DNA from 3 places in the Rhizobium sp. No.120 genome. Region 1 is predicted to be linked to each of the others. Evidence: predicted binding sites of a transcription regulator. Region 1 holds the regulator's gene; each other region holds the start of a gene.
The links. Region 1 encodes LexA, which represses DNA repair genes until DNA is damaged. Its sites were predicted from a motif close to TGTTCNNNNTGTGTTCNG; they were not measured.

Region 1 (9,611 bases):
TTGCCCTCTTCCATGGTCGGCGAGAGGGCAGGCATAGTGATGTTGATAGGCATCGATGAGCCCTCCCCTTATTTGTAGCAAACGGCCTTCACCGCATCGACCACTTCGGCGACGCTCGGGAGCGCCAGCTTTTCGAGGTTGGCGGCGTATGGCATGGGTACGTCCTTGCCGGCGATCGTCAGGATCGGCGCATCGAGATAATCGAAAGCCTGCTGCATGACGCGGGTGGCGATTTCCGTGCCGACGGAGGACTGCGGATAGCCTTCCTCGACGGTGACCAGGCGGCCGGTCTTCTTGACCGATTCGATGATCGTCGGAAGATCCATCGGACGGATGGTGCGCAGGTCGATGAGTTCGACATCGATGCCCTGGGCTTCCAGCTCCGCGACGGCCTTCGTGGCATAGGTCATGCCGATGCCGAAGGAGACGACGGTGACGTCCTTGCCCGGACGGTGGATGCGGGCCTTGCCGATCGGCAGAACGAAATTATCCAGCTTCGGCACATCGAAGTGCTGACCGTAGAGGATTTCGTTTTCGAGGAAAATGACCGGGTTCGGATCGCGGATGGCAGCCTTGAGCAGGCCCTTGGCGTCGGCAGCCGTGTAGGGCATGACGACCTTAAGGCCCGGAATGTGGCTATACCAAGCGGCATAGTCCTGGCTGTGCTGAGCGCCGACACGAGCAGCAGCACCGTTCGGACCGCGGAAGACGATCGGAGCGCCCATCTGGCCGCCGGACATATAGAGCGTCTTGGCGGCGGAGTTGATGATCTGGTCGATCGCCTGCATGGCGAAATTGAAGGTCATGAACTCGACGATCGGGCGCAGACCGGCCATGGCAGCGCCGACGCCGATACCGGCAAAGCCGTGCTCGGTGATCGGGGTGTCGATCACACGGCGTGCGCCGAATTCCTGAAGCAGACCCTGGGTCACCTTGTAGGCGCCCTGATATTCCGCAACTTCTTCACCCATGACGAAGACGTCCGGGTTGGCGCGCATTTCTTCGGCCATGGCGTCGCGTAGCGCTTCGCGCACCGTCATCGACACCATTTCAGTGCCGGCCGGGATTTCCGGATCGGCCGGAGCAGCAGCCTTCGGCTGAGCCGGAACCGGTACAGCGGCCGGCGCCGCAGGAGCGGCAGGCGCTTCGGTCTTTGCCGGCTCGGCAGCGGGAGCAGCCTTGGCAGACGAAATGGCATCGGCGGATTCGCCGTCCTGCAGGAGGATGGCAATCTTGGTGTTGACCTTGACGCCTTCCGTGCCGGCATCGATCAGCAGCTTGCCGATCGTGCCTTCGTCGACGGCTTCCACTTCCATGGTGGCCTTGTCGGTTTCGATTTCGGCAATGACGTCACCGGAAACGACCTTGTCGCCTTCCTTCTTGAGCCATTTCGAAAGGGTACCCTCTTCCATCGTCGGAGAAAGGGCGGGCATGAGAATGTCGATGGGCATGGATCGTCCCTCCCCGATTTAGAGCAGAATGTCGGTGTAGAGCTCGGATGCATCCGGCTCTGGATCGTTCTGGGCGAAATCGGCGCTGTCTGCGACGATGTCGCGGACATCCTTGTCGATATCCTTCAGATCGTCTTCAGTTGCCCAGCCCTTTTCGAGCAGGCGAACACGGACCTGCTCGATCGGGTCGTGCTCGGAGCGCATCTTCTGCACTTCGTCCTTGGAGCGGTACTTCGCCGGGTCGGACATGGAGTGACCGCGGTAGCGGTAGGTCAGCATTTCCAGAATAATCGGGCCTTTGCCGGAGCGGCAATGCGCAACGGCTTCATCAGCCGCAGCCTTGACGGCGCGAACGTCCATGCCGTCGACCTGAATGCCGGGAATGCCGAACGAGGCGCCGCGCTTGGAGAAGTCGGCCTGCGCCGTGGCTCGAGCGGTCGAGGTGCCCATGGCGTAGCGGTTGTTTTCGATCACGAAGATCACGGGCAGCTTCCAGAGCTGCGCCATGTTGAAGCTTTCGTAGACCTGGCCCTGGTTTGCAGCACCGTCGCCGAAATAGGCAACGCTGACATTGTCATTACCGCGATACCAGTTGGCAAAACCGAGGCCGGTGCCGAGTGAGACCTGCGCACCGACGATGCCATGACCGCCGTAGAAGTTCTTTTCCTTGGAGAACATGTGCATGGAGCCGCCCTTCCCTCGGGAATAGCCGCCCTGGCGTCCGGTAAGCTCGGCCATGACGCCACGGGCGCTCATGCCGGTCGCCAGCATATGGCCATGGTCGCGATAGCCGGTGATAACCTGATCGCCTTCCTTCAGCGCCAGCTGCATACCGACGACGACGGCTTCCTGGCCGATATAAAGGTGACAGAAGCCACCGATGAAGCCCATGCCGTAAAGCTGGCCCGCCTTCTCTTCGAAGCGGCGGATCAGGAGCATCTCACGATAAGCCTTGAGCTCCGCATCACGATCGAAATCTGCGATCGGGCCGCCATTGGTTTCCTTGGCAGGCCTTGATGCTGTTTTACGGCTGGAAACGGTCGCGTTTTTTCGCGGCGCCATTCAACCCTCCCTGTGTGAGTAGCCTCGTTTTTTGGTGAGGCGTAACATAGGGAAGATTGTCCGTCACAGCAATGCTATAATTGCATGGCTCATATTCTTCGCAACCGATTGATATCGCTTGCGAAAATGCAATTAACCGAAATTCGGTTAATTGCGGCTATTTGTTGAAAATGACGATCTCGTTCGCCTTTGAATAAGTCAGCTGATAGCGCGCATATTGATCGAGCATATCCTTGTCCAAAGAGCCGTCGCTCAATAGAGTGACCTCTTTTTCAAGGTGTTCGCGCTTGGCGACAAGCTCAGCCAGTTCCTTGGCGCGATCGATGCGGCGCTGCTCGAAAACCTCGGTCGCTTTCAGGCCGTAATCGCCGTGAATGCAATGATAGCCGAAGTAGCTCACAAAAGCGATGGTGATGGCGGGAAGGATAAGACGGCCGAACCTTCTCTTCTTATGATACTTTGTCCACATACTCGCTCGTCACGCTCTGGCTTTATGCAATCCCCCTCAAGGCCATCCGGCCCGAACAAGATCACATGAAATCAAACACCTGGAGCCAAGTTAACCGGCAGAGATTAACCGTCCGTTGACTCTAACTGCCAGGGCCAACAAAAAACCGCGCCCCAAGGCGCGGTTTGATCCAAGCGATAATTTTGCCGCAGGTCCGGATGGACCCGACAAATCAGACATCAGCCACGGAGAATAGAACGGCCGGCATATTTTGCCTGCGGGCCGAGTGCTTCCTCGATGCGGATGAGCTGGTTGTACTTGGCAAGACGGTCGGAACGCGACAGCGAGCCGGTCTTGATCTGGCCGCAGTTGGTGGCAACGGCGAGATCGGCGATCGTGGAATCTTCCGTTTCGCCCGAGCGGTGCGACATGACGGCGGTGTAGTTGGCCTTGTGCGCGGTTTCGACGGCATCGAGGGTTTCGGTCAGCGAGCCGATCTGGTTGACCTTGACGAGGATCGAGTTGGCAACGCCCATGCGGATACCATCGCGCAGGCGGGCGGAATTGGTGACGAACAGGTCGTCGCCGACGAGCTGGGTCTTCTTGCCGATTAGGTCGGTCAGCGTCTTCCAGCCTTCCCAGTCGTCTTCAGCCATGCCGTCTTCGATCGAAACGATCGGGTACTTGGCTGCGAGTTCTGCGAGGTATTCAGCCATGGCGCCGGACTCAAGCGTGCGGCCTTCGCCTTCGAGAACGTACTTGCCGTCCTTGAAGAATTCGGTCGAGGCGCAATCGAGGCCGAGAGCGATTTCGTCACCCGGCTTGTAGCCGGCCTTTTCGATCGACTTCATGATGAAGTCGAGCGCTGCCGGCGCGCTGGAAAGGCCCGGTGCGAAACCACCTTCGTCACCGACGTTAGTGTTGTGGCCCTGCGATGCCAGTTCCTTCTTCAGAACGTGGAAGACTTCCGAACCCATACGGACGGCTTCGCGGATCGAGTCTGCACCGATCGGCAGGATCATGAATTCCTGGAAGTCGATCGGGTTGTCGGCGTGAGCACCGCCGTTGATGATGTTCATCATCGGGACCGGCAGCAGACGGGCGTGAGCGCCGCCAACATAGCGGTAGAGCGGCAGGTTGGCGCTCTGGGCAGCAGCCTTGGCGACGGCGAGCGAGACGCCGAGGATGGCGTTGGCGCCGAGGCGCGATTTGTTCGGCGTGCCGTCAAGCTCGATCATGATATTGTCGAGTTGGATCTGGTTTTCAGCGTCCATGCCGCCGATCGCGTCGAAGATTTCCGAATTGACAGCTTCGACGGCCTTCTCGACACCCTTGCCAAGGTAGCGCTTGCCGCCATCGCGAAGTTCGACGGCTTCATGCGCGCCGGTCGACGCGCCCGACGGAACCGCCGCGCGCCCCATGCTGCCATCTTCGAGGTAGACATCGACTTCGACAGTCGGATTGCCACGGCTGTCGAGAATCTCGCGGGCGATAATGTCGGTGATTGCGGTCATGATAGCTTCCTGCTCGCTGGTTTATAAATCGATTTAAATCGTCTTAGTCGAAGGCGCGGAAATTACAATGGCGATCCGCGCCGCGATTTGGCACTCCTGCAGGCCGCGTAAAGCAAATTCATGTCAGCCTGTTGAATGCCGGCTATGTTTCAGGCCTTGGCGATGGCATCAAAGGCCAGCAGCTTCTCCAGAAGCCGCGGCATGTCCTTCAGATAAACCATGTTCGGACCGTCGGACGGTGCATTGTCGGGATCCTCATGAGTCTCGACAAAAACACCTGCGACGCCGACGGCAACGGCCGCACGCGCCAAAGTCTCGACGAAGCGGCGGTCGCCGCCGGTCGAACCGCCCTGCCCGCCGGGCTGCTGCACGGAATGGGTCGCATCGAAGATGACGGGCGCGCCCATCGCCGCCATGATCGGCAGCGAGCGCATATCCGAGACCAGCGTGTTATAGCCGAAGGAAGCGCCGCGCTCGCAAAGAAGGATGTTCGGGTTGCCGCTATCATTGAGCTTGGCAAGCACGTTCTTCATGTCCCATGGCGCCAGGAACTGGCCTTTCTTGACGTTGACTACGCGGCCGGTCTTGGCGGCGGCAACCAAAAGATCGGTCTGGCGCGACAGGAAAGCCGGGATCTGAAGGACATCCACCGTCTTGGAAACGATGGCGCACTGCTCTTCCGTGTGGATATCGGTCAGAACGGGGAAGCCATATTCTTTCTTCAGGTCTTCAAAGACTTCCAGCGCCTTTTCCAGGCCGATGCCGCGCTTGCCGGACAGCGAGGTGCGGTTCGCCTTGTCGAAGGAAGATTTGTAGACGAGGCCGATGCCGAGCTTGCCGCAGAGCTCCTTGAGCACGCCGGCAACCATGAAGGCATGATCGCGGCTTTCCATCTGGCAGGGACCGGCGATCAGCGAAAGCTTCGCAGCATTGGAAAAGAGGACCTTGGAGGCACCCTCGCCGACGGTGACTTCGGAATTCGTGCTCATATTATCTCCTCGAAGGCGAACAGCGCGCCCTGACCGGGCGCCAACCTCGCCAATAGACGATTGTTCTTACGCGTATAGGTGACGCCGTTAGCAGCGAAATGCGACGATGTCACGGAAAGATCGCGCGTCTTGAAAAGGATTGCACGTGCCCTGAGCCCCGGATCGTTAGCAAGAACAGGCAGGTCATAGAACGCCTCCATGCCTTCCGGCGTCAAAATCTCAAGATCGGCGTTAGGTGCCTTGACGGTCAAACCGAAGGAATGCTCCGTTATTTGCGGGCTGCCGACAACGTCTTCGAAGAAGCGGCGATAGGCAGCTGGCCGCGGCGCGGAAAGCGCCACGCGCGCGATGCCGGTCACCCCGTTTTCATGACGCTCAAGCACGCTTCGGTCAGCCGGAAGCGGATTGATGCGCTGACAGCAGAAGGCGAGAAAATCCGGCGCGCGCAGATCCGCGGCAAAAGCAAGACGAAAGCCGGCCGTGGTTTCCGTGCCGTCCTGCATCTTCATGGGACGGGAGAAATCCAGCATTCGTCCCGCAGAAATCGCCGCCGCTTTGAAACGCTCGTCATCCGCCACAGCATCATCCGTACCGAACACCACGGCCGAAAAGCCATCTTCCCCCACCCGGAAGCGATAGGCCTGATCGCGCGCAACAAAAACATTGCCATCCAGGATGCTCCTCCCGCACTCTTCCGCGGATGCCACAGCCAAAGGCTCTAAATAGGTTTTATCGGCAAGATAAACGCAGGCATTCTGTGTGCCAAAGGGATGGCGCGCATCCGGAGCCACTGTAAAACCGAGCTTGCCGAGGCGCTCGCGCGCCAGGGCGATATCGACGGTCGGCAGCACAAGATGATCCAGTGGATGCTGTGACGAATTCATGGTTCCTCCTGTTTGCCTGTGGGAGCAGATTTGCGCCCATCCTTCGCTCAATTCAAGACAGGAACATGGACACTCGACGCACAGGGGCAGGACCGAAGGCAATCTCGCAAACGTGATCGCTGATTCTCAATTCCATCGGGCTTCAACGACGACGCGCAACATCGATCCGCTTCCTGGATACGCCGACCAAGTAATAAGGCATGAGAATGGAAATATCGACATTTCATATATTTTTCAAATCGTTGCAGCATGTATAGCGTCTCGACGTGTTAAGCCGATCCATTCGCAACTCGTGTTTATTTAATTGACCCTGCAAGGCTTTACCGAAATTTAAGCACTTGCGGAACACATATGGAACATATAGTGTCCGTTCTGGATTTGTTTCACGGCTTTTCTTGATTCTGGGGTTCCAAGACGATGTTGACGCGCAAGCAGCAGGAACTGCTTCTCTTCATTCACGAACGCATGAAGGAATCTGGTGTTCCGCCATCCTTCGACGAGATGAAGGATGCACTGGATCTGGCATCCAAATCCGGTATCCATCGTCTGATCACGGCGCTGGAGGAGCGCGGCTTTATCCGCCGGCTGCCGAACCGAGCCAGGGCCCTCGAAGTCATCAAGCTGCCGGAAGCCTATAGTCCAAGTCTGCAGCCTCGCCGCGGTTTTTCGCCGAGCGTCATCGAAGGCAGCCTCGGCAGGCCACAGCCCGCCGCTCCGCCCGCTCAGCCGAAGGTCGCAAATGACGATCATAGCGGTTCGGCTTCCGTGCCCGTGATGGGCCGGATTGCTGCCGGCGTTCCTATCTCGGCCATCCAGAACAATACACACGATATTACCGTTCCCGCCGACATGCTTGGTTCTGGCGAACATTATGCGCTTGAAGTCCGCGGGGATTCGATGATCGATGCGGGTATCTTCGACGGCGATACGGTCATTATCCGCAATTCGACGACAGCCAACCCGGGCGACATCGTCGTGGCGCTCGTCGACGACGAAGAGGCGACACTGAAGCGCTTCCGCCGCAAGGGTGCCTCCATCGCGCTGGAAGCCGCGAACCCAGCCTATGAAACCCGCATCTTCGGGCCGGATCGCGTGAAAGTTCAGGGTAAGCTCGTTGGCCTTATTCGTCGCTATCACTGACCGGTGAGTTGTCGACGACTGGTGGTGCCTTTGCAAGTGGCGCGTCAAATTTGCCGGTGCGCCAATCATAAGTTCGATGTCTGGTCCATGGCCGCTGCGGGTTCTCGAATGCGGCTGATATGATGGGCTTGTCGGCGGTAAGCATCATTTCGATGGAGCCGGTTTTGCGCAATGTCGCACCGGTTATGAGCATCGCTCCGGAGCGGCAGTAGTCCAGCCGCAGCCGGATATGTGTCACGATAATGTTCCCCGTGTCGCAAGCTGCGGGCAGGTAGGCTGCGTTCTCGATGGTGACCAATATCACGCCGTTTTCCAGCATGGCTACGCACCATGCTCCCTTCTGACAGGCAAAGCTTCCCTGCATGGTACGATCTAAGGCTTCCGCCATTGCTGTACCGACCGCCTTCTGCTCTTCGTTACTTAGTCGCTTATGCCGATCCGTCTTGCTGATCTGCGGAAGCCGGTCATCGGTCGCAAGCATCGTTGGCGGTTGATGTTCGGCCGCGACCAGCGCTTTTTGCCATTGCTCGAAGATGAAGGCCTGCGGTCTCTCGCGATTGGTGGAGAGAATATCATCCTGGCGCAAGGCAACGAGAATGCCATCTTCCGAGATCATCAGATCTGGCTTCGGCACGCCGGAGCCGAACGCAGCCACACCGACAGATGACGGCGATAGCAACAGTCCCAGATGGCGAAGCCTGGTCCGCAGCATGCTCATGATCAGGAATCCTGCGATGAAAGTCGGCATCAGCCAGCCGGGCTGGCGGCCGAAGGTGATATCGCCTCCCCAGCCTGCTACGGTTTTCGCGATGATGATCACAAGCTCCAGTCCCTCGCCGGTGACTTTCCAGAACGGTCCATCGATTCCGAAAGGCATCAGCAGCATCGCCATCATGCCGAAGGGCATGACGATGAAAGAGACGACGGGCATGGCCGCAAGGTTGGCGGCAAGTCCATATGTCGCCAGCCGGTGAAAATGTTCGATCGAAAATATCGCTGTCGACACACCGCCGATAAAGGAGGTGGATATCACGCCCCCGAAGAAGCGCGTGATAAATAGCAATGGGCTCAATAAGCGGATGCGCGAAACAACGTTCTCGCGATGGCGACGTCGTTTCCACAGCGAATAGCCCGAAACCAGCGCAAGCGTCGCGGCATAGGACATCTGGAAGCTCGGACCGAGCACTTGCGACGGAGACAAGACGAGGATGACGATGGCTGAGAGCGCCACATTGCGCAAGCTGATTGACGGTCTATCGAAAAGCACGGCCACCAACATGATCGCCATCATGATGAAGGCGCGTTCGGCGGAAACGCCGAAACCGGAAATAAGGTAATAGGCCGTTACCGTCAGAAGTGCGCCGAAAGCCGCAAATTTCTTTGTTGGCCAAGCCTGAGCGACACCGGGGAAAAAGCTGAACAAATAACGTAGACCGACATAGAAAATGCCGGCCGACAGCGCCATGTTGAGGCCGGAAATTGCAATGATGTGGGTCAGGCCCGCGACTCGCAAGGCCTCAGTCGTATCCTTTGAGATCGCACGTCTCTCATCGGTGACAAGCGCTGCGGCAAAGGCGCCGGTATCTCCCGGCAAGGTTTGCCTGATCCGGTCGCCTATGCTGTTGCGCAAGCCCGCAAGCCAGATATCGGCCGTATCCAATAACGAGCCGGCAGCGTTGTCACCGGATGGTGATAATAATTCCGGCGTTCCGTAGGCAAAGCCATTCGCGCCGATGCCGTTAAAATATGAGCTGAAGGCGAAATCGTTGAGGCCGATCAATGCCGGTCCGGCTGGAGGCGTCAGACGCGCCCTGCCCTGGATCCGATCACCCAAATCGAACGGCTCCGCTTGCTTGCGCACGAAGATCGTGACCCGTTGCGGCACGCGGCGAATAGAAGGCTTTTCCGTTGCCTCGACGCGGACGACATAGCGCCAGCGCCCATTGTCATAGGTCTCCCGTCGCTCAATCTGCCCAGTCACGGTGGTCGTCACGGCCGAATCGAGCATGACGGTGGAAACCCGCCAGCTTTCCCATTGCGAGAGCGCCATGCCCAGGCAGATGAGCATACCGGCGAAAAGCGTGTGGTGTAGTAGCCTGCCCGCATCGCGCTTGAGCAAAAAG
Region 2 (9,611 bases), on a different contig from region 1:
GCGCAGTCCGCCCGGAATGGCGCGGACGCGGCCTCTATCGCGATCTCATGCAGCGCGCCTTTGCCCACACCACGGCTGAGGGCTACGAACTTGATATGCTGCTCACTGACAAACCGGCGCTCTATGAGCGGTATGGTTTTAGCATCCTGCCGCAGCATATCTTCGTTGCGCAGACGCCGAAGCTTCAGAAATCTGATTTGACAGCGCGGCAGCTCTCTTTGGAAGCGCCTGATGATCTGCGGCTCCTCAAGACGCTCCTGCAAGGTCGTCAGTCGGTCTCCGCCCGCTTTGCTGTTGTCAGGCAGACGGAGATGTTTCTGCTGAATGCCTGCTTCAATTCCGCGATCCGCCTGTCGGCGCTCTGGGATGAAACGGTCGTCGCATGGACGTTTGACGGAGCGACTTTCTGGCTTCTCGACATTGCGGGACCTGCCATCCCCTCGCTGGCGACCATCGTCTCAGCGCTTGATATCGAACCCGAGCGCATCGAAATCTGCTTTTCTCCGGACCGCCTGGATTGCGAGGTATCGCTTGAGCTTTATGAGGGCTACACGATGCTGATGGTACGCGGCAAAGCGGCAGATGATATTGCCGGGCCGCTCATGCTTTCGCCGATGGCGGAATTCTAGCGCGAAAGCGGCGGCAGACGGCGCTTAACCGGCGTCGCCTTGATCATTGACGTGTTCGTCTCGGCACGTTCGGCGATCTTGTCCAGGATGCCGTCAAGCTCGCCCATCGAGCGCACCACCAGTCTCCCAATGAAGCAGTCATCGCCGGTGACCTTGTCACATTCGATGAACTCGGGCGTCTCCTGAATGATCCGCTCGACGACATGCAGCTGGCCAGGCAGAGGCCGGATGCGGACGATCGCCTGCAGCGGATAGCCGATTGCTTCCGGCGCGATATCGACGGTGAAGGCCGAGATGATTCCGCGCTCCTCCAGCCGCCGCAGACGTTCCGCCGCACTCGGCGACGACAGGCTGGCCGCTTCCGCCAATTCCTTCAGTGATATACGGGCATTGCGCGCCAGCGCCTCCAGCATTCGCTGATCGATCTCATCCAGGCCCAGGCTCGCGTTAGGAACACCCATAATATAGCCTCATTTATTTAGGCTTCTCAGCATTTTTACCTTACTAAATCTATATCATCGGCTCCGATACCGCAATATGATTGGCGTAGATAGTCGGGAGCAAAGACAATGAGCGAGATTAAGCGCGGCACGGTGGAAATGACGACGGCGATGCTGATTTCAGGCACGATCGGCTGGTTCGTGCTGATGTCCGGGCAGCCCGTGACCGGCGTCGTCTTCTGGCGCTGCTTCTTCGGCGCGCTGACGCTGCTCGTTATCTGCGCTGCCATGGGCCTGCTCCGCCCCGGCATCCTCAATCTCAAGACATTTTCCATCGCCGTCGGTGGCGGGATCGCCATTGTTCTCAACTGGCTGCTGCTTTTCGCGGCCTATTCCCACGCTTCTATTTCTATCGCTACGACGGTCTACAATACGCAGCCTTTCATGCTGCTGGGGCTCGGCGCATTGTTCCTCGGCGAACGGATCACCTTCACCAAGCTCTTCTGGCTGGGTCTCGCCTTTGCCGGCATGGCCGTGATCGTCGAAGGCAAGCCGGCGGAGGCAGCGGGTGGCGGAAGCTATGCGATCGGCATTCTGCTTTCGCTGGGCGCTGCATTCTTCTATGCGCTGGCGGCGATCGCCGCCAAATGGTTGAAGGGCACGCCGCCGCACCTGATCGCACTCATCCAGGTTTCGACCGGCATCCTGATGCTGGCGCCCTTCACCAATTTCTCGGCCGCACCTCAGGATGTCGGCGGCTGGTTGATCCTCGTCACCATGGGCGTCGTCCATACCGGATTGATGTATGTGCTGCTCTATGGCGCTATCCAGAAGCTGCCGACGCACCTGACCGGGGCGCTCTCCTTCATCTATCCGATCGCCGCTATCGTGGTCGACCGTTTCGCCTTCGGCCATGTGCTCGGCGCAGCCCAGATCATCGGCGCGATCACCATCCTCGCGGCCGCGGCCGGCATGAATCTGGGATGGACGATTCCCCTGCCCTGGAATAGAAATCACCATCTTTCCAAAGGCGCCGCCGAATGATCACCTGCTATCTTCGTTACGTCATCGACCCTTACAAGCTTGCCCAGTTCGAGCATTACGCCAAGCTCTGGATCCCCCTGGTCAACCGCATGGGCGGCACGCATCACGGCTATTTCATGCCGCATGAAGGCGCCAGCAACATCGCCTTGGCGCTCTTCAGCTTCCCGAGCCTTGCCGCCTATGAGGACTATCGGCTGAAAATACCTGAAGATGCGGAATGCCTGGCCGCCCTTGCCTATGGCGAGGAAACGCGCTGCATCATCAGCTATGAGCGCAGCTTCATGCGGCCGGTATTCTGAGACTATTTAGCCGGATTCGGACAAGCATCGGAGCGACCATCGAGACCTTCGGCCACCTTCTCGAAGGTCGCGCCTGATCCGGTCTTGCCGCCGCCGATGCGCAGCACATAGAGGCTGTCGAAATCCTTGCCATGCCATTTCGGCACCGCTTTTTCATCGCCACCATTCTCGCTCATCAGCTGGCGGGCGAGATCGACGATCTGCTTGTGCTCCCAGGCGATGAAAATCAGCTTTCCGGCATACACAGGCTTCTTCAGCTCGGCTTTCAGATCGTCGATATCCTCATAGCCGAAGCTGGTATCAACAGGCATTCCACGGGCGATTGCCGTCGGCTCTATGGTCGCAAGCGGCCGGATATAATCGTAGGAAATTCCGGAATCTTCCTTTCGCTTCGACGGATCCGGCGCAAAGATCGCTGCCGGCCTGCCGAAGAGTTTTGTCAGCACCGCTGGCAAAGCCAGCGCCCGGTTGAGACCCTGGCAGCTCAATTGGCCAAGACCAGCTTCCGGCTTTTCGCCATGGCGCATGAAGACGATCGTCTGTGTTCCGGTCTCCGCGGCAGAAGCAGCGTTCCAGAACGATGCGAGCACCAGAAGGCTGGCAGCGAGCGGCGGCGAAACGCTCCGCATCAACGCTGCGCCTCGAAAGCCATGCGCACTGCGAGCCCGGCAAGCACCGTGCCCATCAGCCAGCGCTGCACCAGCGCGAAGGATGGGCGCTGAGTGAGAAACATCGCGATCCAGCCGGCACTCAGCGCAAAGATGGCATTGAATGTCACGCTGATAATGATCTGCGCAAAGCCGAGCACAATGGATTGAGTGAAGACGCTGCCGGCGGTGGGATCGATGAACTGCGGCAGCAGCGACAAATAGAGGATCGCGACCTTCGGGTTCAGCAGGCTCGTCACCAGCCCCATCGTAAAAAGCCGGCGCGTACTATCTTTGGGAAGCTCGCGCACTTGAAAGACCGAGCGACCGTCGGGCTTCAGCGCATTCCAGGCGAGCCATCCAAGGTAAGCAGCACCCGCCAGCCGCAGTGCATCATAGGCGAAGGGAACCGCGAAAACGAAGGCGGTGATGCCGAGCGCGGCCGAGAACATGTAGAAGAGGAAGCCGCAGGCGACACCGCCGAGCGAGATCAGCCCGGCCGCCGGCCCCTGCGAGATCGAACGCGACACCAGATAGATCATGTTCGGCCCGGGTGTCAGCACCATGCCGAGAGCGATCAGGGCAAAGGTGATCATGCTGGTCAGATGCGGCATGGGGCCTCCGGCGGGAAAGGACTTCAGAAAGAGATTTCGGTGGATGCGACCAGCTTGATTTCATGCGGCCCGGCATCGAAGCCGTCAAGCAGCATATTGTGGTGGGTGACAATCTCTTCGAAGCTCAGTTTGCCCATATCCGCCGTGGTGTGACCGTCCGATATCAGCGAGACATCGAAACCGAGCGAAACGGCGCGCCGCACGGTCGTATCCACGCAGAACTGGGTCATGCAGCCGCCGACGATGAGATGAGTGATGCCACGACCCTTGAGCCGCGCCTCCAGATCCGTCTCGAAGAAGGAATCGCAGCTCGTCTTATGCACCACGACATCACCCGCTTCCGGCGCGATCTCCCGGCGCAGCTGCCAGCCTTCGCTGCGCTTGGCCAAGCGATGGGTCGGGCCGCCGTCATGCTGAACGATAAAGGTGGGAATACCGGCGGCGCGGGCGCTGTGTTTCAACGCTGCGAGCTTGGCGATCACCGTCTCCAGCGCGGCATCGATATCAGGCTGGCGAACGGGCGTGCCGAGGCCGGTCAGGATGGAATTCTGAAGATCGATCAGGAGCAATGCGGAAGACATGATATCCTTGGGCAAAGCGGTTTCGACGCGCCGTTAATGCCTTCGTAATATGTTCGCAGCATCGGCGCAATCGCTTGAAAACGCAAAGGTGGTGCGATACAGCGGGTACCATCTGAGGAGGAAATGGCCATGACGCTCGCATCCCTGCTCGCCTATTGCGGCGCGCTCTTCGTCGCGGCGGCCATTCCCGGCCCAGGCATCACGGCAATCGTGGCGCGCGCCCTCGGCTCCGATTTTCGGGAGACCTTCTTCATGGGCTTGGGCCTCGTGCTCGGCGATACGATCTATCTGACGGCGGTCGTCCTCGGGCTTGCGTTTGTCGCGCAGACTTTCACCGAGATCTTCATCGTCATCAAGATCGCCGGTGCGCTTTATCTCGGCTATATCGCCTGGAAGCTCTGGACAGCGGGCCTGCTTGCTGCCGACATCGCCGCGAAGAAATCGAACAGCGCCGGCATGTCCTTCCTGTCCGGCCTGCTTGTCACGCTCGGCAACCCCAAGACCATGCTTTTCTACGTCGCGCTGGTGCCTACCCTGATCGATATCGGCAGCATCGGGCTGCGCGAATATGTAACGCTAGTGGCGGCGACCTTCGTCGTCCTGCTGATCGTTCTGGTGCCTTATATGCTACTGGCGTCGCGGGCGCGGACCTTCCTCAAGAAGCCGAGGGCGCTGCAGCTCCTGAATCGGGTCGCCGCCAGCATCCTCGCCACGACCGCTGCCTTCATCGCTATGCGCACCGCCTGAAAAAAACATCCTTAAAGAAGGCCCTTGAGAGATTCTTTTCTCACGCGCTTCACGCGAGGAACGGGTGCGCACTCTGGTTTCCGCGCGCGTTTGATCCTATTGTCATTGCATAATCCAATCTAGGGAGAGCTACCCATGTCCGACACCCGCAAACCCGGCCGCGGCCGCGTCTATGCCTCGATCACCGAGACTATCGGCGATACGCCGATCGTGCGCCTCGACAAGCTGGCGAAGGAGAAGGGCGTCAAGGCCAACCTCCTGGCAAAGCTCGAGTTCTTCAATCCGATCGCCTCCGTGAAGGACCGTATCGGCGTCGCCATGATTGAAAGCCTGGAAGCCCAGGGCAAGATCGCTCCCGGCCGGTCCGTGCTGATCGAGCCGACCTCGGGCAACACGGGCATTGCGCTCGCCTTTGCCGCCGCCGCCAAGGGCTACAGGCTGATCCTCACCATGCCGGAAACCATGTCGATCGAGCGCCGCAAGATGCTGGCACTGCTCGGCGCCGAGCTGGTGCTGACCGAGGGAGCGAAGGGCATGAAGGGCGCGATCGCCAAGGCCGAAGAGCTGGCCGCGTCACTGCCGGATGCGATTATTCCGCAGCAGTTCGAAAATCCGGCCAATCCGGAAATCCATCGCAAGACGACGGCCGAAGAAATCTGGAACGATACCGAAGGCAAGGTCGATATCTTCGTATCCGGCATCGGCACCGGCGGCACGATCACCGGTGTCGGCCAGGTGCTGAAGGCACGCAAGCCCGACATCAAGGTCATCGCCGTGGAGCCGGCGGATTCGCCTGTTCTGTCCGGCGGCAATCCCGGACCCCACAAGATTCAGGGCATCGGCGCCGGCTTCGCACCAAAAGTTCTCGATACGCATGTCTATGACGAGGTGGTGACCGTCAGCAATGACGAGGCGTTCCAGCAAGCCCGGCTCGTCGCCAAGCTCGAAGGCGTGCCGGTCGGCATCTCCTCCGGCGCAGCACTCACGGCGGCCATCAAGATCGGCCAGCGTCCCGAAAACGAAGGCAAGACCATCGTCGTTGTCATACCGTCCTTCGCCGAGCGCTACCTTTCGACGGCGCTGTTCGAAGGGCTGGGCGGCTGAACTAACGACAGCAACTGATTGGGAAAGGGGTGCTGCGGCGCCCCTTTTTCATTTTGAGCAGGCGGATGTGACCGGGCGACACCTGAGCATCGAATTTTCAAGCATGCGCCATCAACCGCTCTCCGGCGATGCGATAGGAGATGGCCTCGGCGAGATGGATGCGTCCGACGGTCGGCTTGTCATCAAGATCGGCAAGCGTTCGTGCGACCTTGAGAATGCGATGATAGCCGCGGGCCGAGAATTTCATCTTCTCGGCCGCATCGCGCAGCAATTGCAGGCCGGCGGCATCCGGCTCGGCGATGGTTTCGATCATCGCCGTCGAGCAGCGGGCATTGGTGCTGACATCCTTCATGCCGGCTCGTTCGAAGCGTTCCCGCTGCCGCTCGCGGGCGCGTGCAACGCGGAGTGCGACGTCGGCGCTGCTTTCCGAGGCTGTCGGCCGGATGAGGTCGGCGGCGGAGACCGCCGGCACGTCGATGCGGATATCGATACGATCGAGCAACGGACCGGAAATGCGGCCCTGATAATCCGAAGCGCAACGCGGGCCACGGGCGCAAGTGTGCCCCGGCTCGCCGGCCATGCCGCAGCGGCAGGGGTTCATCGCCGCGACAAGCTGGATGCCGGCCGGATAGGAAACCCGATGGTTTGCTCTCGCAATGACGCATTCGCCGGTTTCCAGCGGCTGGCGCAACGCATCGAGTGCCTGCGGCGAAAACTCCAGCAGCTCATCGAGGAAAAGAATGCCGTGATGGGCGAGAGAGACTTCCCCCGGCCGGGCGCGCAGACCGCCGCCGACAAGAGCTGCCATCGTGGCGGAGTGATGCGGCGCGCGATAGGGGCGTCGATCGGAGAGTTTGCCGCCGGAAAGCTGGCCGGCGATCGAATGGATCATCGCTACCTCCAGCAACTCGTTCGTCGACAAGGGCGGCAGGATCGACGGCAAGCGCGAGGCGAGCATGGATTTGCCAGAGCCGGGCGGCCCGACGAAAAGCAGATTATGGCCACCGGCGGCCGCTACTTCCAGGGCGCGCTTGGCGCTTTCCTGGCCCTTGATATCGGCAAGATCGGGCAGGTTGGTTGCACTGGCACGGACTGACGGTTCCGGCCGCGACAGGACCTGCGTGCCGCGAAAGTGGTTGGCGAGCGCGATCAGGCTTCGCGGCGCCAGAATATCGATCTCCTTGCCGGCCCAGGCAGCTTCCGGTCCACTTTCGGCCGGGCAGATCAGCCCCTTGCCCATGGCATTGGCGGCGATTGCCGCCGGAAGCGCGCCGGCAACCGGCGCGATCGTGCCGTCGAGATTGAGTTCACCGATAACGGTGTAGGACGAAAGAGCATCGGCTGGGATCGCACCGAGCGCCGCCATCAGACCGAGCGCGATCGCAAGATCGAAGTGGCTCCCCTCCTTGGGCAGGTCCGCCGGCGCGAGATTGACCGTCACCTTCTTTGGCGGCAGGGCAAGGCCGGAGGCGTGCAGCGCCGCCTGGACCCGTTCCCGGCTTTCGGCCACAGCCTTGTCGGGCAGGCCGACGATGTGCATCAGCACTTTGCCCGGCGCGATCATCACTTGCACTTCGACGGGTACGCCCTCATTGCCCTGAAACGCCACCGTACTGACGCGCGCTACCATCTCTTGTCCCTTATCCCCAGACTCGCAGGCCGCTAGCCACCCAGATCAGCAAACCTCGGGTTGCAATCTGGCACAAGACAAAGAATGAAACAAGAACAATAAACGAACAAAAATTTCACCCCATATATCGAAATCAACGACATGCAGGAGGTGAATAGATCGTTCAGCTGAAAGCGTGGCCGTAATTGCCGATCAGGCTCGCTTGGCCTCGATCGCGTCCCAGAGCAGGCTGGCAATATCGGCGCCGCCGAAGCGCTTGACTTCGCGGATGCCGGTCGGCGACGTCACGTTGATCTCGGTCATATAGTCGCCGATGACGTCGATGCCGACGAGCAGGAAGCCGCGCTCCTTCAGAGCCGGTCCGATGCGCTTGCAGATTTCCTGTTCGCGTGCCGTCAGCTCGGTCGCTTCGGCACGGCCGCCGACATGCATGTTGGAGCGGGCATCATGCTCGGCTGGCACGCGATTGATCGCGCCGACGGCCTCGCCATCGACGAGGATGATGCGCTTGTCGCCCTTGCGCACGTCGGGCAGATATTGCTGGGCGATGAAGGGTTCGCGAAAGAGCTGGCCGAACATTTCGAGGAGAGACGAGAGATTGCGATCGTCGCGCGTCGAGTGGAAGACGCCGGCGCCGCCGTTGCCGTAGAGCGGCTTCAGGATGATATCGCCCATCTCATCGCGGAAGCGACGGATTTCAGCCGGATCGCGGGTGATCAACGTCTTCGGCATGAGATCGGCGAACTCAGTGACGAAGATCTTTTCCGGCGAGTTGCGCACCCAGGCCGGATCGTTGACCACGAGCGTCTTCGGATGGATGCGCTCGAGCAGATGCGTCGAGGTGATATAGGCCATATCGAAGGGCGGGTCCTGGCGCAGCAGCACCACATCCATCGTCGAGAGATCGACGCGTTCGGGTTCGCCGAGCTCGAAGTGATCACCCTTGACGTCGCGCAGGATCATCGGCTCGACGGAAGCATAGATCTTGCCGTCGCGCATGCTCAGCCGCTCGGGCGTATAGTGGAAGAGCTTATAGCCGCGATTCTGCGCCTCGAGACTCATGGCGAAGGTGGAATCACCCGCAATGTTGATGCTTTTCACATGGTCCATCTGGACCGCAACATTCTTGATACCAGCCATAGTCAGCCCTCGCTCGAATTTGCGGACAGATGTAGGTCGGCCCGCATCCAAACGCAACGGCTATTCAAGGACTTCCGTCAAGTGGCCTCGCTTAGGCGGCGAGGCCCTGCGTGTTGCCCTGCCGGACGAGGTTGCGCAGACGGTACGCCATGGTCAGAGGCTTAGGGAACGGCTTGCGCAGAAAGGCAACCTTGCGCAGATAGCGATCGATGCGCCATGTCGCCCAGGTGCCGCCGGCAAAATAAGCGACGTCGCCGGCGCTGAGCGTCCGCTCTATGCCGTCTTCCGTGGTGATATGCACCTCACCCTCAAGGATCATCACCGTTTCGTCCCAGCCGAAATACCAGCGGAACTCGCCTGCCGTGCAATCCCACAGCGCCGTCATTGCGGCATCGTCCTGCCCGCGCGAGTGTTCGGCGATGCGGGCGACCGGATTGCCCGACAAAACCCAGGAAGGCTCGATAGGCGACGGATTCATTTCCATTTCGTTGCTGGCGCCTGCCACGAAGCTCTTCGACTGCGGCATAGCGAGGACAATCGGCGCGGCACGGGTGGCAAAGGCCGCCATGCTCGCCAACATCAGTTTCAAGACCATGCAATCCCCCAAAATTCCATGTGCGTCTGTGATCTCATCGCATGGAACGGGTAAGGGCAAAGTTCATGAAACTGAGTGCATTTTAATGATTGCAGCGATCAGGCGGAAAAACCTTCGATTGTGCAGACGACCATATCGTGG
Region 3 (9,611 bases), on a different contig from region 1:
ACGCTGTCGACACCCTGAACATAGATCGCAAGACGCTCCAGCCCGTAGGTCAGCTCACCGGCAACCGGTGCGCATTCGATGCCGCAGACCTGCTGGAAGTAGGTGAACTGCGAGACTTCCATGCCGTCGCACCAGCATTCCCAGCCGAGGCCCCATGCGCCGAGCGTCGGGCTTTCCCAATCGTCCTCGACGAAGCGGATATCGTGCAGCAGCGGATCGAGGCCGATCGCCTTCAGCGAGCCGAGATAAAGCTCCTGAAGGTTCGGCGGATTGGGCTTCAGGATGACCTGATACTGGTAATAGTGCTGCAGGCGGTTCGGGTTCTCGCCGTAGCGGCCATCGGACGGACGACGCGACGGCTGCACATAGGCAGCCCGCCACGGCTTCGGGCCGAGCGAACGCAGCGTGGTCGCCGGATGGAACGTGCCAGCGCCGACCTCCATGTCGTAAGGCTGCAGAACCGCGCAACCCTTGTCGGCCCAGTAATTGTGCAGCGTCAAGATCAGCGCCTGAAAGGAGCGCTTCGGATTCATATGGTCGGGCACATTGGCAGTCATGGGAACTGATTTCTTCCGCTAGCGAATGGTTTGGCGGACAGGTGCCACGGCGTGGCGAATGGGTCAAGGCTTTGCAGCACAAACGGCGATGCAGCCCACCTCACCGAAGCGTATGAGTTCTACTCATCCTCGCGCTTCACATGATACTCGCCTGTCTTCGGGTCCTTGACCAGCGTTCCCATGGCGCCGGTACGGCGTTCCGTTTCGGCGCGGCGGGATTTCTCGGCGAGCCGCTGGGCATCGCGTACGAAACGCCGATACAGGAACCAGATCCCGCCGACGGCGATGATGAAGAAGATGATCCGGGACATTAGCCAGCGCTCCCGCCTACAATCCGTACCGGCCCCACAATGCCTTTTCCTCCGCTGCTTCCGCAAGCCCGGATGCAATCCCGGCGCCCAGGCCATCCATGCCGCCAAGCGAAATGCCGGGAGCCTTGCGGCCGAAAAGGCTGCGCGGCGTGGTGATCAGCGTTGGCTTGACCTTGTCGCCGAAGCGCTTCCTCAATTCCTGACGCATGTCTCCCAGGCCGTCGATTAGGCCAAGCTCCAGCCCGCGGCTGCCGGTCCAGAACAGGCCGGAGAACACCGTTTCATCCGCCGAGAGCTTTCCTGTGCGACGCTCGAGCACCATGTCGATGAAGACTTTGTGGATCTCGAGCTGCAGGCTCTTCAGATATTCGATGTCCTTTTCCTTTTCGGGCTGAAACGGATCAAGGATCACCTTGTTCGCACCGGCTGTGTAGACGCGGCGCTCGACGCCGATCTTCTTCAACAACTCCGGAAAGCCGAACCCGCCGGAGACGACACCGATCGAACCGACGATGGAGGTGGCATCAGCAATAATCTCGTCGCCTGCCAGCGCAATCATATAGCCGCCAGACGCGGCAACGTCCTCGACGAAGACCAGGACCTTCTTATCTTTCTCGGCGGCCAGATCGCGTATGCGATTGTAAATCATTCGCGACTGCACCGGAGAACCACCTGGCGAATTGACAACGATTGCAACAGCCGGTGCCGTCTTCACGTTGAAGGCCTTTTCAAGTGCCTGCGAAACGCCGGAGAGATTCAGCGATTGCCGCAGCGGCCCTCCACCGGAAGAGATGACGCCGCTCAGACGGACGACGGGGACGATTACCTCCTCCTTGCGGAAGCGCTTCGGAAGCATGCGTCTCAAGAACCCAACCATTCGTCATCCCTGTTTCATGATGTTTGCTGCCCGTGATGTATGCATGGAAACGCCAAACGCAATATTGCGGATCGTATTTGATGCCCTGATGCGGAGCGCACCGAATGGCTAGCGGCGCGGATACGAAGCGCGGCCGTTGTTCATATCATCGACGAAATCGGTGAATTTATGCGTCCCCTCGCCGTGCATGATCAGGGGCGCACGCAGCACCAGCCTTGCCCTCGAACCCTTGATCGCCGTCACCAGGATGCGCACCGCACTTTCGCCTTCGCGGGGATGGATAGGGGTGATTTCTATGCCGCCGAAGCGGCGGCCGCAGGCGGCGATGATCTCGCCGATCGATTCCGGCCGGGCGATCAGCGACAGCTGCCCGCCAGGGATCATGATCGCACCTGCCGTGCGAATCCATTTTTCGAAAAGCCCATCCGTCATGGCATGCGCCTCGGCCTTCAAGGCATCGGGCGTCAGCCGATCACTGGCATCGTTGAAGGGCGGGTTCATGATGACGTGGTGGAAACTGTCGTCGACAAGTCCCGCTTCATTGCGATCCTTGCCGGTCAGCGTCACATCGGCTTCGATAACGGAGACGCGGCCGGCAAAACGGGCATTTTCCGGTAGCAGGAGGCTCTTGCGCGCAAACTCGGCCATATCGGACGAGCGCTCGAACAGCACGACCTCCGCCCGGTCGAGTCTGGAAGCCACAGCCATTCCGGCTGCTCCAGCACCTGCACCGAGATCCGCCACCCGGATCGTACGCTCGTCGGCCACGAGCGCTGCCAGCAGCATCGCATCCATACCGGAACGATGCCCCCTGCCCTTCGGCTGCACGATGTGGAAGCCGCCGCGGTGGAAGGCATCGATGGTTTCGGAGGGCTTGCCGGTCATGGCCGATCTCAGGTCCGCACCGGCCGCAACTCGCCACCGAGGCCGGCATCGATCAGGATGCGCCGGGCCAGATCGGCACGCTCCTCCTCCACCAGAAAGCGGCGCGGCAGCATGCCGAGTGAGCCCTCCAGAATGCTCATCGCCTGATCCGCAACGAAGCAGTGAATCCCGGCATCCTTCATCAGGCTCTCGGCAAATGAGAGTAGGACCGGGTCGTTGGTGCGGATCAGCTCGTGCATAAGCCTTAGAATTCCTGTCAAATTTACGCGACGAGACAATTCGCCTCTTGCCGCCTCTTTCGCCCCTTCTTATTGTGCTTTTCACAAAATGAACAGGAGTCCGGATCGTTGGGCGTCGTGATACCGCTTGAAGAAAGCAAGAATAAACTGGCATCCATCAAGCCGTTGGTGGACCTGACCAAGGCGGATATGGAACGCGTCAACCAGCTCATCCTATCCAAGGCGGGCTCCGATGTGCAGATGATCCCCGAGGTTGCGGAGCATCTGATCTCCTCCGGCGGCAAGCGTTTGCGGCCGATGCTGACCATCGCCTCCGCAGCTCTTTACGGCTACCAGGGCGACAATCACATCAAGCTCGCGACATCGGTCGAATTCCTGCACACAGCGACGCTGCTGCACGACGATGTGGTCGACGAAAGCGATCTGCGCCGCGGCAAATCCACGGCCCGGATGATCTGGGGCAATCAGGCAAGCGTGCTGGTCGGCGACTTCCTGCTCGGCCAAGCTTTCCGTATGATGGTGGAAGTCGGCTCGCTCGATGCTCTCGACGTCTTGTCCTCGGCTGCTTGTGTCATTGCCGAAGGCGAGGTGCTGCAGCTTTCCGTTTCCAAGAACATGGAGACGACGGAAGACGATTATCTCTCGGTTATCCGCGCCAAGACCGCAGCGCTCTTCGCCGCAGCGGCTGAAGTCGGCCCGATCGTCGCCAATGCCGGCAAGGCGGAGCGCAATGCGCTGAAATCCTACGGCACCAATCTCGGCCTCGCCTTCCAGCTCGTCGACGATGCGCTCGACTACGGCGGCAAGGCCGCCGATCTCGGCAAGAATGTCGGCGACGATTTCCGCGAGGGCAAGATCACGCTGCCGGTCATCCTCGCCTATCGCCGCGGCACGGAGAAGGAACGCGCCTTCTGGCGTGAGGCCATCGAAACCGGCAACAACAGCGACGAGAATCTCGAAAAGGCTCTCGGGCTGATCACGAAATATGGCGCGCTGGCCGACACAATTGCCCGTGCCGTCCATTACGGCACCATCGCGCGCGACGCCCTGGCACCCCTGCCGGAAACGCCTTGGAAATCGGCACTTCTGGAAGTGATCGATTTCTGCATCGAACGCGTTAATTGATGGCGGTGGCCTGAATTTGTTGCAGGGCCGCTTCAAAAAAGCCATCCTGTTGTGAATCAGTTGACACGAACGCTTTATGCCGCCGGCGTCTTCGCCGGCTGTCCCTTGATGAAAGGCTTTCCAATGCGGCAGAGACTTGCCATCCGTTTCCTCTCGGGCGTAGCCCTGGCGGCGGTCCTTTCGGTGTCCGCCCTGAATGTCGCGCGGGCCGATGATAAGCCGGCGGCTGCACCGGAGGCCAGCGCCCCGGTCGCCTTCGATACGGATAGTGTCGATACGTTCGCAGGCGCGTTCCTCGCTGCCCGCACCGCCGATGTCGATCATGACTACAATACTGCCATTGCGCTCTACAAAAAGGCGCTGATGATCGACCCGAGCAATCCGGAAATTCGCCAGCGGCTGATGATCTCGCTGCTGCTCAACGGCAATCTGGAAGAAGGCGTCAAATACGCCAACGAGCTGAAGAGCGATCCTTCTGTCGAACGCGTGACCACCATCGTGCGCGGCATGGATGCCATCCGCCGCCACGAATACCGTACCGCGCAGGAAATCCTCAAATACAACGGTCCGAACGATCTCGACCGGATGATGACCAATCTGCTCGCCGCCTGGGCGCGCGCCGGATCCGGCCGCGGCAAGGAAGCGATCTCGATGATCGACAAGATGAAGGGCCCGGATTGGTTCAACATCTTCAAGAACTATCATGCCGGCGCCATTGCGCTGACGATGGGCGACCTGAAGTCGGCACGTTCTCACCTTAACGATGCGATCCTGGACAAGACGGGCGGAGCGACGGCTCCCGATACGTTTATGCGCGCCGTCATGGCGCTCGCGCGCCTCGAAGCCAAGGCCGGCGACAAACAGAAGGCCCTGGATGCGATCTCCGTCGGTGATAATCTCGTCAGCAATTATGCCCCGTTGAATGCGCTGCGCGACAGCATCAGTAAGGGCGATACGCCGGACCAGCAGGTCACCAATGCCAGCGAGGGTGCGGCCGCCGTTCTCTTCACCATCGGTGCCGCGCTGAACCGTGATGGTGCCGAGGATGTCGTCTCGCTTTACCTGCAGATCGCCAATTCGCTCGACCCGAAAGCGGCCGATACGCTGGTGCTGCTCGGCGGACTGGCCGAAAAGCAGGAGCAGACCGATCGTGCGATCGGCTTCTACAGGAAGGTGCCCGATAATTCGCCGATGGCCCGCATCTCCGAGCTGCAGCTCGGCCTCGCGCTCGCCCAGGCAGGTAAGGTCGACGATGCACGCAAGCATCTGAAGGCGCTGATCGATTCCGATCCCAACGATGTCCGCAGCTATCTCGCCTATGGCAGCGTGCTTTCCGATGCCAAGGACTTCCAGGCCATGGCGGACAATTACGACAAGGCCGTGCAGATCATCGGTCCCGTGCCGAAGCGCAGCGATTGGGCGGTGTTCTTCCAACGCGGCATTGCCTATGAGCGGCTGAAGAAGTGGGCGGATGCAGAGCCGAACTTCAAGAAGGCCCTTGAGCTCAATCCGGATCAACCGCAGGTTCTGAACTATCTCGGCTATTCCTGGGTCGACATGAACATGAACCTCGACCAGGGTTTGAACATGATCAAGAAGGCCGTCGATCTGAGACCGGATGACGGCTACATCGTCGATTCCCTTGGCTGGGCTTATTTCCGCCTCAACCGCTTCGACGATGCGGTGAGCGAATTGGAGCGGGCAGCGCAGCTCAAGGCCGGCGATCCGACGATCAACGACCATCTCGGCGATGCCTACTGGCGCGTCAATCGCAAGCTCGAAGCCGTCTATCAGTGGAACCGGGCGCTCGCCTCGAAGCCGGAAGAAGCCGATATTCCGAAGATCAAGGAGAAGGTCGAGAAAGGCTTGCCGCCGCTCGACAACGATCCGAAGACCGTCGACAAGAGCAAGCTGCCCGATCCGGCGCCAGCCCCTTCGCCCGACACGAACGCTCCGGCGCCGGTCGATAAGAAGTCCTAAGATTTCCATGAACACGATCTTGGCAGCGGGCGATTTCGACCTTACGGAAGAAGCGCCCGCAAAGATCAATCTCGCGCTGCATGTCACCGGCCGCCGTGCGGATGGCTATCATCTGCTCGACATGCTCGTCAGCTTTGCCCGCCATGGCGACCGTCTCTTCTTTCGCGCAAGCGAGGATGATGATTTCAGCCTTTCGGGACGGTTCGGCCCGCTCCTCTCAGCCGATGCCGAGGCCGGCGACAATCTCGTTCTCAAGGCACGCGATCTCTTGCGACAGGCAGTCAACTCGGCCGGCTTCGATGCGCCCCCTGCCTATATCCATCTGGAGAAGAACCTACCGATCGCATCCGGCATCGGCGGCGGCTCGGCGGATGCAGCGGCGACCTTGCGCGGGCTGATGCGGCTATGGCGTGTTATCCTGCCGGAGACGACAGTCAAGACCATCGCCTTGAAGCTTGGCGCCGATGTGCCGATGTGCCTTGCCAGCCAACCCCTGGTCGCGCGCGGCATCGGTGAGGCGATAGACTTGCTGCCATTCTTTCCTTCCTTTCCGATGGTTCTCGGCAATCCGCTCGTTGGCGTCTCCACGCGCGACGTGTTTCGCCAGCTGTCACGCAAGGACAATCCGCCATTGCTGTTTCCGTCGCAGATGCCGCAAGGTCGAGGCGAATGGATCGACACGATCAAGGCCCTGCGCAACGATCTCGAACCGCCGGCGCGCTCGGTCTGCGGCGAGATTGGCATGCTTTCCGGACTGATCGAAAGTGAATCCCCAATCCTGACACGCATGTCTGGTTCCGGTGCGACATGCTTCGGCATTTTCGCAGATATCGAACTGGCGAAGAAAGCCGCCGCATCGCTTCACAGGCAGAAGCCGGGTTGGTATTTCCAGGTAACCGAAACGATCCCAGGAGAGGCATGATGGCAGCGTCAAGCAACGAAAGATCCTTCATTCCCGTCGGCATCGCCGTGTTGACCGTTTCCGATACACGCACGCTCGCTGACGATAAATCCGGCGATACGCTGGTTGCCCGCATTGCAGAGGCGGGCCACAGGCTTGCTGCCCGCGCCATCGTACCAGACGACAAAGAGCGCATCCGCGCGCAGGTGGAAGCCTGGACGAAGGACGATGCGGTCGACGTCGTGATCACCACCGGCGGTACGGGCTTTACCGGCCGCGATGTCACGCCCGAGGCGGTGGAGCCGCTGTTCGAAAAGCGCATGGACGGCTTTTCCGAGGTCTTTCATCGCATTTCCTATGACAAGATCGGCACGGCGACGATCCAGTCGCGAGCAACTGGCGGTGTGGCCAATGCCACCTTCATCTTCGTGCTGCCGGGCTCTCCCGGCGCCTGCAAGGATGCCTGGGACGGCATCTTGAAGGCGCAGCTCGACTATCGCCACATGCCCTGCAATTTCGTGGAGATCATGCCGCGCCTCGACGAGCATTTAAAGCGGGGCGCCGGATCGAGATAGGTCTTCTGCTCGCCGCGATATTGCGCGCGGGTCATGCCTTCGGGAGAACAGGAATTGATTCCCAAGAATCGCCGCTGAGAATGATGCAGCTCCGGCCGGATACATCGCTCATTAGCAGTGTCCAGCTGCCGCTCTCGGCCGCGTAGATCTCGACAATCGTGCTCTGATCGAGCTTCCCGACCGCCGAAAGCTTTTCCGAAAGATGGTCGCCAAGAAACGCGACGATATCGACGCGTTGAGCGCAGGCCAAGGTTACCTGAGCAGCGGCAATGCCGGGAAGAAGAATTGCATTCACAACGAAGACGGTTGCCGTGAGGCGGCGGAACATCTTGCGTTTCATAACGCACCTCCTTTCGCCGAAATCCCGGCGGAAAAGGAGAGTTCCGCTGACCAGTTCCGCCTAAATCGGCATCTTCATGGTCGGCCACAACGCGACACGCGTAAGGTGCCGCCACACAGGAATTATCGCACCTATTCCTGCGTTTACAAATGGAATCTGCGGAACGCAGGGCCTTATCGCGCGGCGCGCGCCACCCAGGACGGAATGAGTTCGCTTGAAAGTCTGCGGCCCTTCTGGCCCTTGGCGAAATCCACAAGTCTCATGCCCGACCTGGCGATCGCGATGGCCTGATGTTTGGAAAGCAGCAGGCCCAGCTCCAATGGCGGCGAACGGCGGCCGATCCGCTTCAGAAAGGGGCGCCGATAGCCGCGTGATGCCGTAAACCGCGCCGGGCCTTTGTTCAGGGAGACATATTCAGCGATCTCGTCGATCCAGCCCGCTTGCGGCCGCGCACCCGGCTCGACCAGCAACAGCCATTCGCCGCGGGCCGACCGCATTATGTCCTTGATATCCCACTGCGAATAAATGCGGCAGCCGGCAGCATCCGCCACTTTAGATGTGCCATCACTCGAACCGTGATCGAGCACGACCACATCGCTGACCAGCCCCTCGACCGCGCCTGCCACCAATGCCGCCAATGTCTGCGCCAGTTCTGGTTCATGATCCTGGCATTCTATGATGACCGTCAACATTGCCCATTTATAGAGCAGCGCATAATTTATTGCCAGCACCTAACCCTCAGGTCCGCACGTTTAAGAAAAGCATCATAAGCCGACGGAATTTCTCAAAATCGGCATCGCCATATGCCTCTCCTGAATGCAGTGGAAAATGCTGGTCGTGGATTTTTGTTCTTGCAATGTTCTCATTTGTCGGATAGGAATTTAATCATCTTAGATGCGGCATGCGATGGCATGAACCGCCCTGGAGCTACCGATGAACGAGCAGTCCCTTGCAGGGCAGGCCGCTTTCGCGCCTGCCAATACGGCAGACGTTGCCAACGCTTTGATCGCCGATTCCGGTCTCAGGATCGACGCCGAACGCCGGCGTGGGCGCGGCGCCGGATTGAACCCCAGCGGCCGCTTCGAGCCGCAGCAGCGCGAAGCCTTCGATGACGGCTGGCAAAGCTGGGAGGAGTTGCCGCCCTTCAAGACCGAGGTGCAGGTGGAGAAGCCGCGCACGGCCATTACCCGTAACGAATCCCCCGATATTTCTTTCGATCGTTCCATCAATCCCTATCGCGGTTGCGAGCATGGCTGCATCTACTGCTTCGCACGGCCAACGCATGCCTATATGGGGCTATCTGCCGGACTGGATTTCGAATCGAAGCTATTCGTCAAGCCGGATGCGGCCAAGTTGCTGGAGCGCGAATTGGCAAAGCCCGGCTACAAGCCGCGCGTTATCGCCATCGGCACCAATACCGACCCCTATCAGCCGATTGAGAAGGAATGGCGGATCATGCGCCAGATCCTTGAGGTGCTGAACCGGGCAAACCACCCAGTTGCCATCGTCACCAAATCGGCGCTGGTCATGCGCGATATCGATATTCTGAAGGAGATGGCAGCCAAGAACCTTGTGCGGGTGGGAGTATCGGTGACGACACTCGACCGGAAGCTCGCACGCACCATGGAACCGCGGGCAGCGACACCGCCACGGCGGCTGGAAGCGATCCAGGCTTTGAACGAGGCCGGCATCCGCACCGCGATCATGGTGGCGCCGATTATCCCTGCGCTCAACGATCATGAAATCGAGCGTATCCTCGATGCTGGCAAGGCTGCGGGGGCTCAGGAGGCGAGCTATGTCATTCTGCGGCTGCCGCTGGAG

Region 2: the regulator LexA is predicted to act here: its motif matches at 7,827-7,844, upstream of ACYJRZ_RS06880 (YifB family Mg chelatase-like AAA ATPase).
Region 3: the regulator LexA is predicted to act here: its motif matches at 8,637-8,654, upstream of ACYJRZ_RS09050 (PA0069 family radical SAM protein).

Annotation. Positions count from the first base shown of each region.
Region 1 is NZ_BAAJNQ010000003.1:92,589-102,199, forward strand. It holds gene ACYJRZ_RS10970 (pyruvate dehydrogenase complex dihydrolipoamide acetyltransferase) at 1-53, opposite strand, end outside; gene ACYJRZ_RS10975 (pyruvate dehydrogenase complex E1 component subunit beta) at 69-1,451, opposite strand; gene pdhA (pyruvate dehydrogenase (acetyl-transferring) E1 component subunit alpha) at 1,470-2,513, opposite strand; gene ACYJRZ_RS10985 (FtsB family cell division protein) at 2,671-2,982, opposite strand; gene eno (phosphopyruvate hydratase) at 3,201-4,475, opposite strand; gene kdsA (3-deoxy-8-phosphooctulonate synthase) at 4,625-5,464, opposite strand; gene ACYJRZ_RS11000 (VOC family protein) at 5,461-6,348, opposite strand; gene lexA (transcriptional repressor LexA) at 6,766-7,488, shown strand; gene ACYJRZ_RS11010 (ComEC/Rec2 family competence protein) at 7,469-9,611, opposite strand, start outside.
Region 2 is NZ_BAAJNQ010000002.1:241,407-251,017, reverse strand. It holds gene ACYJRZ_RS06925 (GNAT family N-acetyltransferase) at 1-629, shown strand, start outside; gene ACYJRZ_RS06920 (Lrp/AsnC family transcriptional regulator) at 626-1,090, opposite strand; gene ACYJRZ_RS06915 (DMT family transporter) at 1,199-2,113, shown strand; gene ACYJRZ_RS06910 (NIPSNAP family protein) at 2,110-2,412, shown strand; gene ACYJRZ_RS06905 (hypothetical protein) at 2,415-3,041, opposite strand; gene ACYJRZ_RS06900 (LysE family translocator) at 3,041-3,673, opposite strand; gene ACYJRZ_RS06895 (cysteine hydrolase family protein) at 3,697-4,254, opposite strand; gene ACYJRZ_RS06890 (LysE family translocator) at 4,384-5,001, shown strand; gene cysK (cysteine synthase A) at 5,137-6,105, shown strand; gene ACYJRZ_RS06880 (YifB family Mg chelatase-like AAA ATPase) at 6,203-7,735, opposite strand; gene gshB (glutathione synthase) at 7,928-8,875, opposite strand; gene ACYJRZ_RS06870 (cupin domain-containing protein) at 8,967-9,470, opposite strand; gene ACYJRZ_RS06865 (endonuclease) at 9,569-9,611, opposite strand, start outside.
Region 3 is NZ_BAAJNQ010000002.1:689,637-699,247, reverse strand. It holds gene ACYJRZ_RS09105 (glycine--tRNA ligase subunit alpha) at 1-557, opposite strand, end outside; gene ACYJRZ_RS09100 (hypothetical protein) at 677-868, opposite strand; gene ACYJRZ_RS09095 (S49 family peptidase) at 885-1,745, opposite strand; gene ACYJRZ_RS09090 (tRNA1(Val) (adenine(37)-N6)-methyltransferase) at 1,854-2,630, opposite strand; gene ACYJRZ_RS09085 (putative signal transducing protein) at 2,639-2,869, opposite strand; gene ACYJRZ_RS09080 (polyprenyl synthetase family protein) at 2,978-3,994, shown strand; gene ACYJRZ_RS09075 (tetratricopeptide repeat protein) at 4,118-5,974, shown strand; gene ACYJRZ_RS09070 (4-(cytidine 5'-diphospho)-2-C-methyl-D-erythritol kinase) at 5,982-6,896, shown strand; gene moaB (molybdenum cofactor biosynthesis protein B) at 6,896-7,450, shown strand; gene ACYJRZ_RS09060 (hypothetical protein) at 7,482-7,790, opposite strand; gene ACYJRZ_RS09055 (glycosyl transferase) at 7,964-8,482, opposite strand; gene ACYJRZ_RS09050 (PA0069 family radical SAM protein) at 8,724-9,611, shown strand, end outside.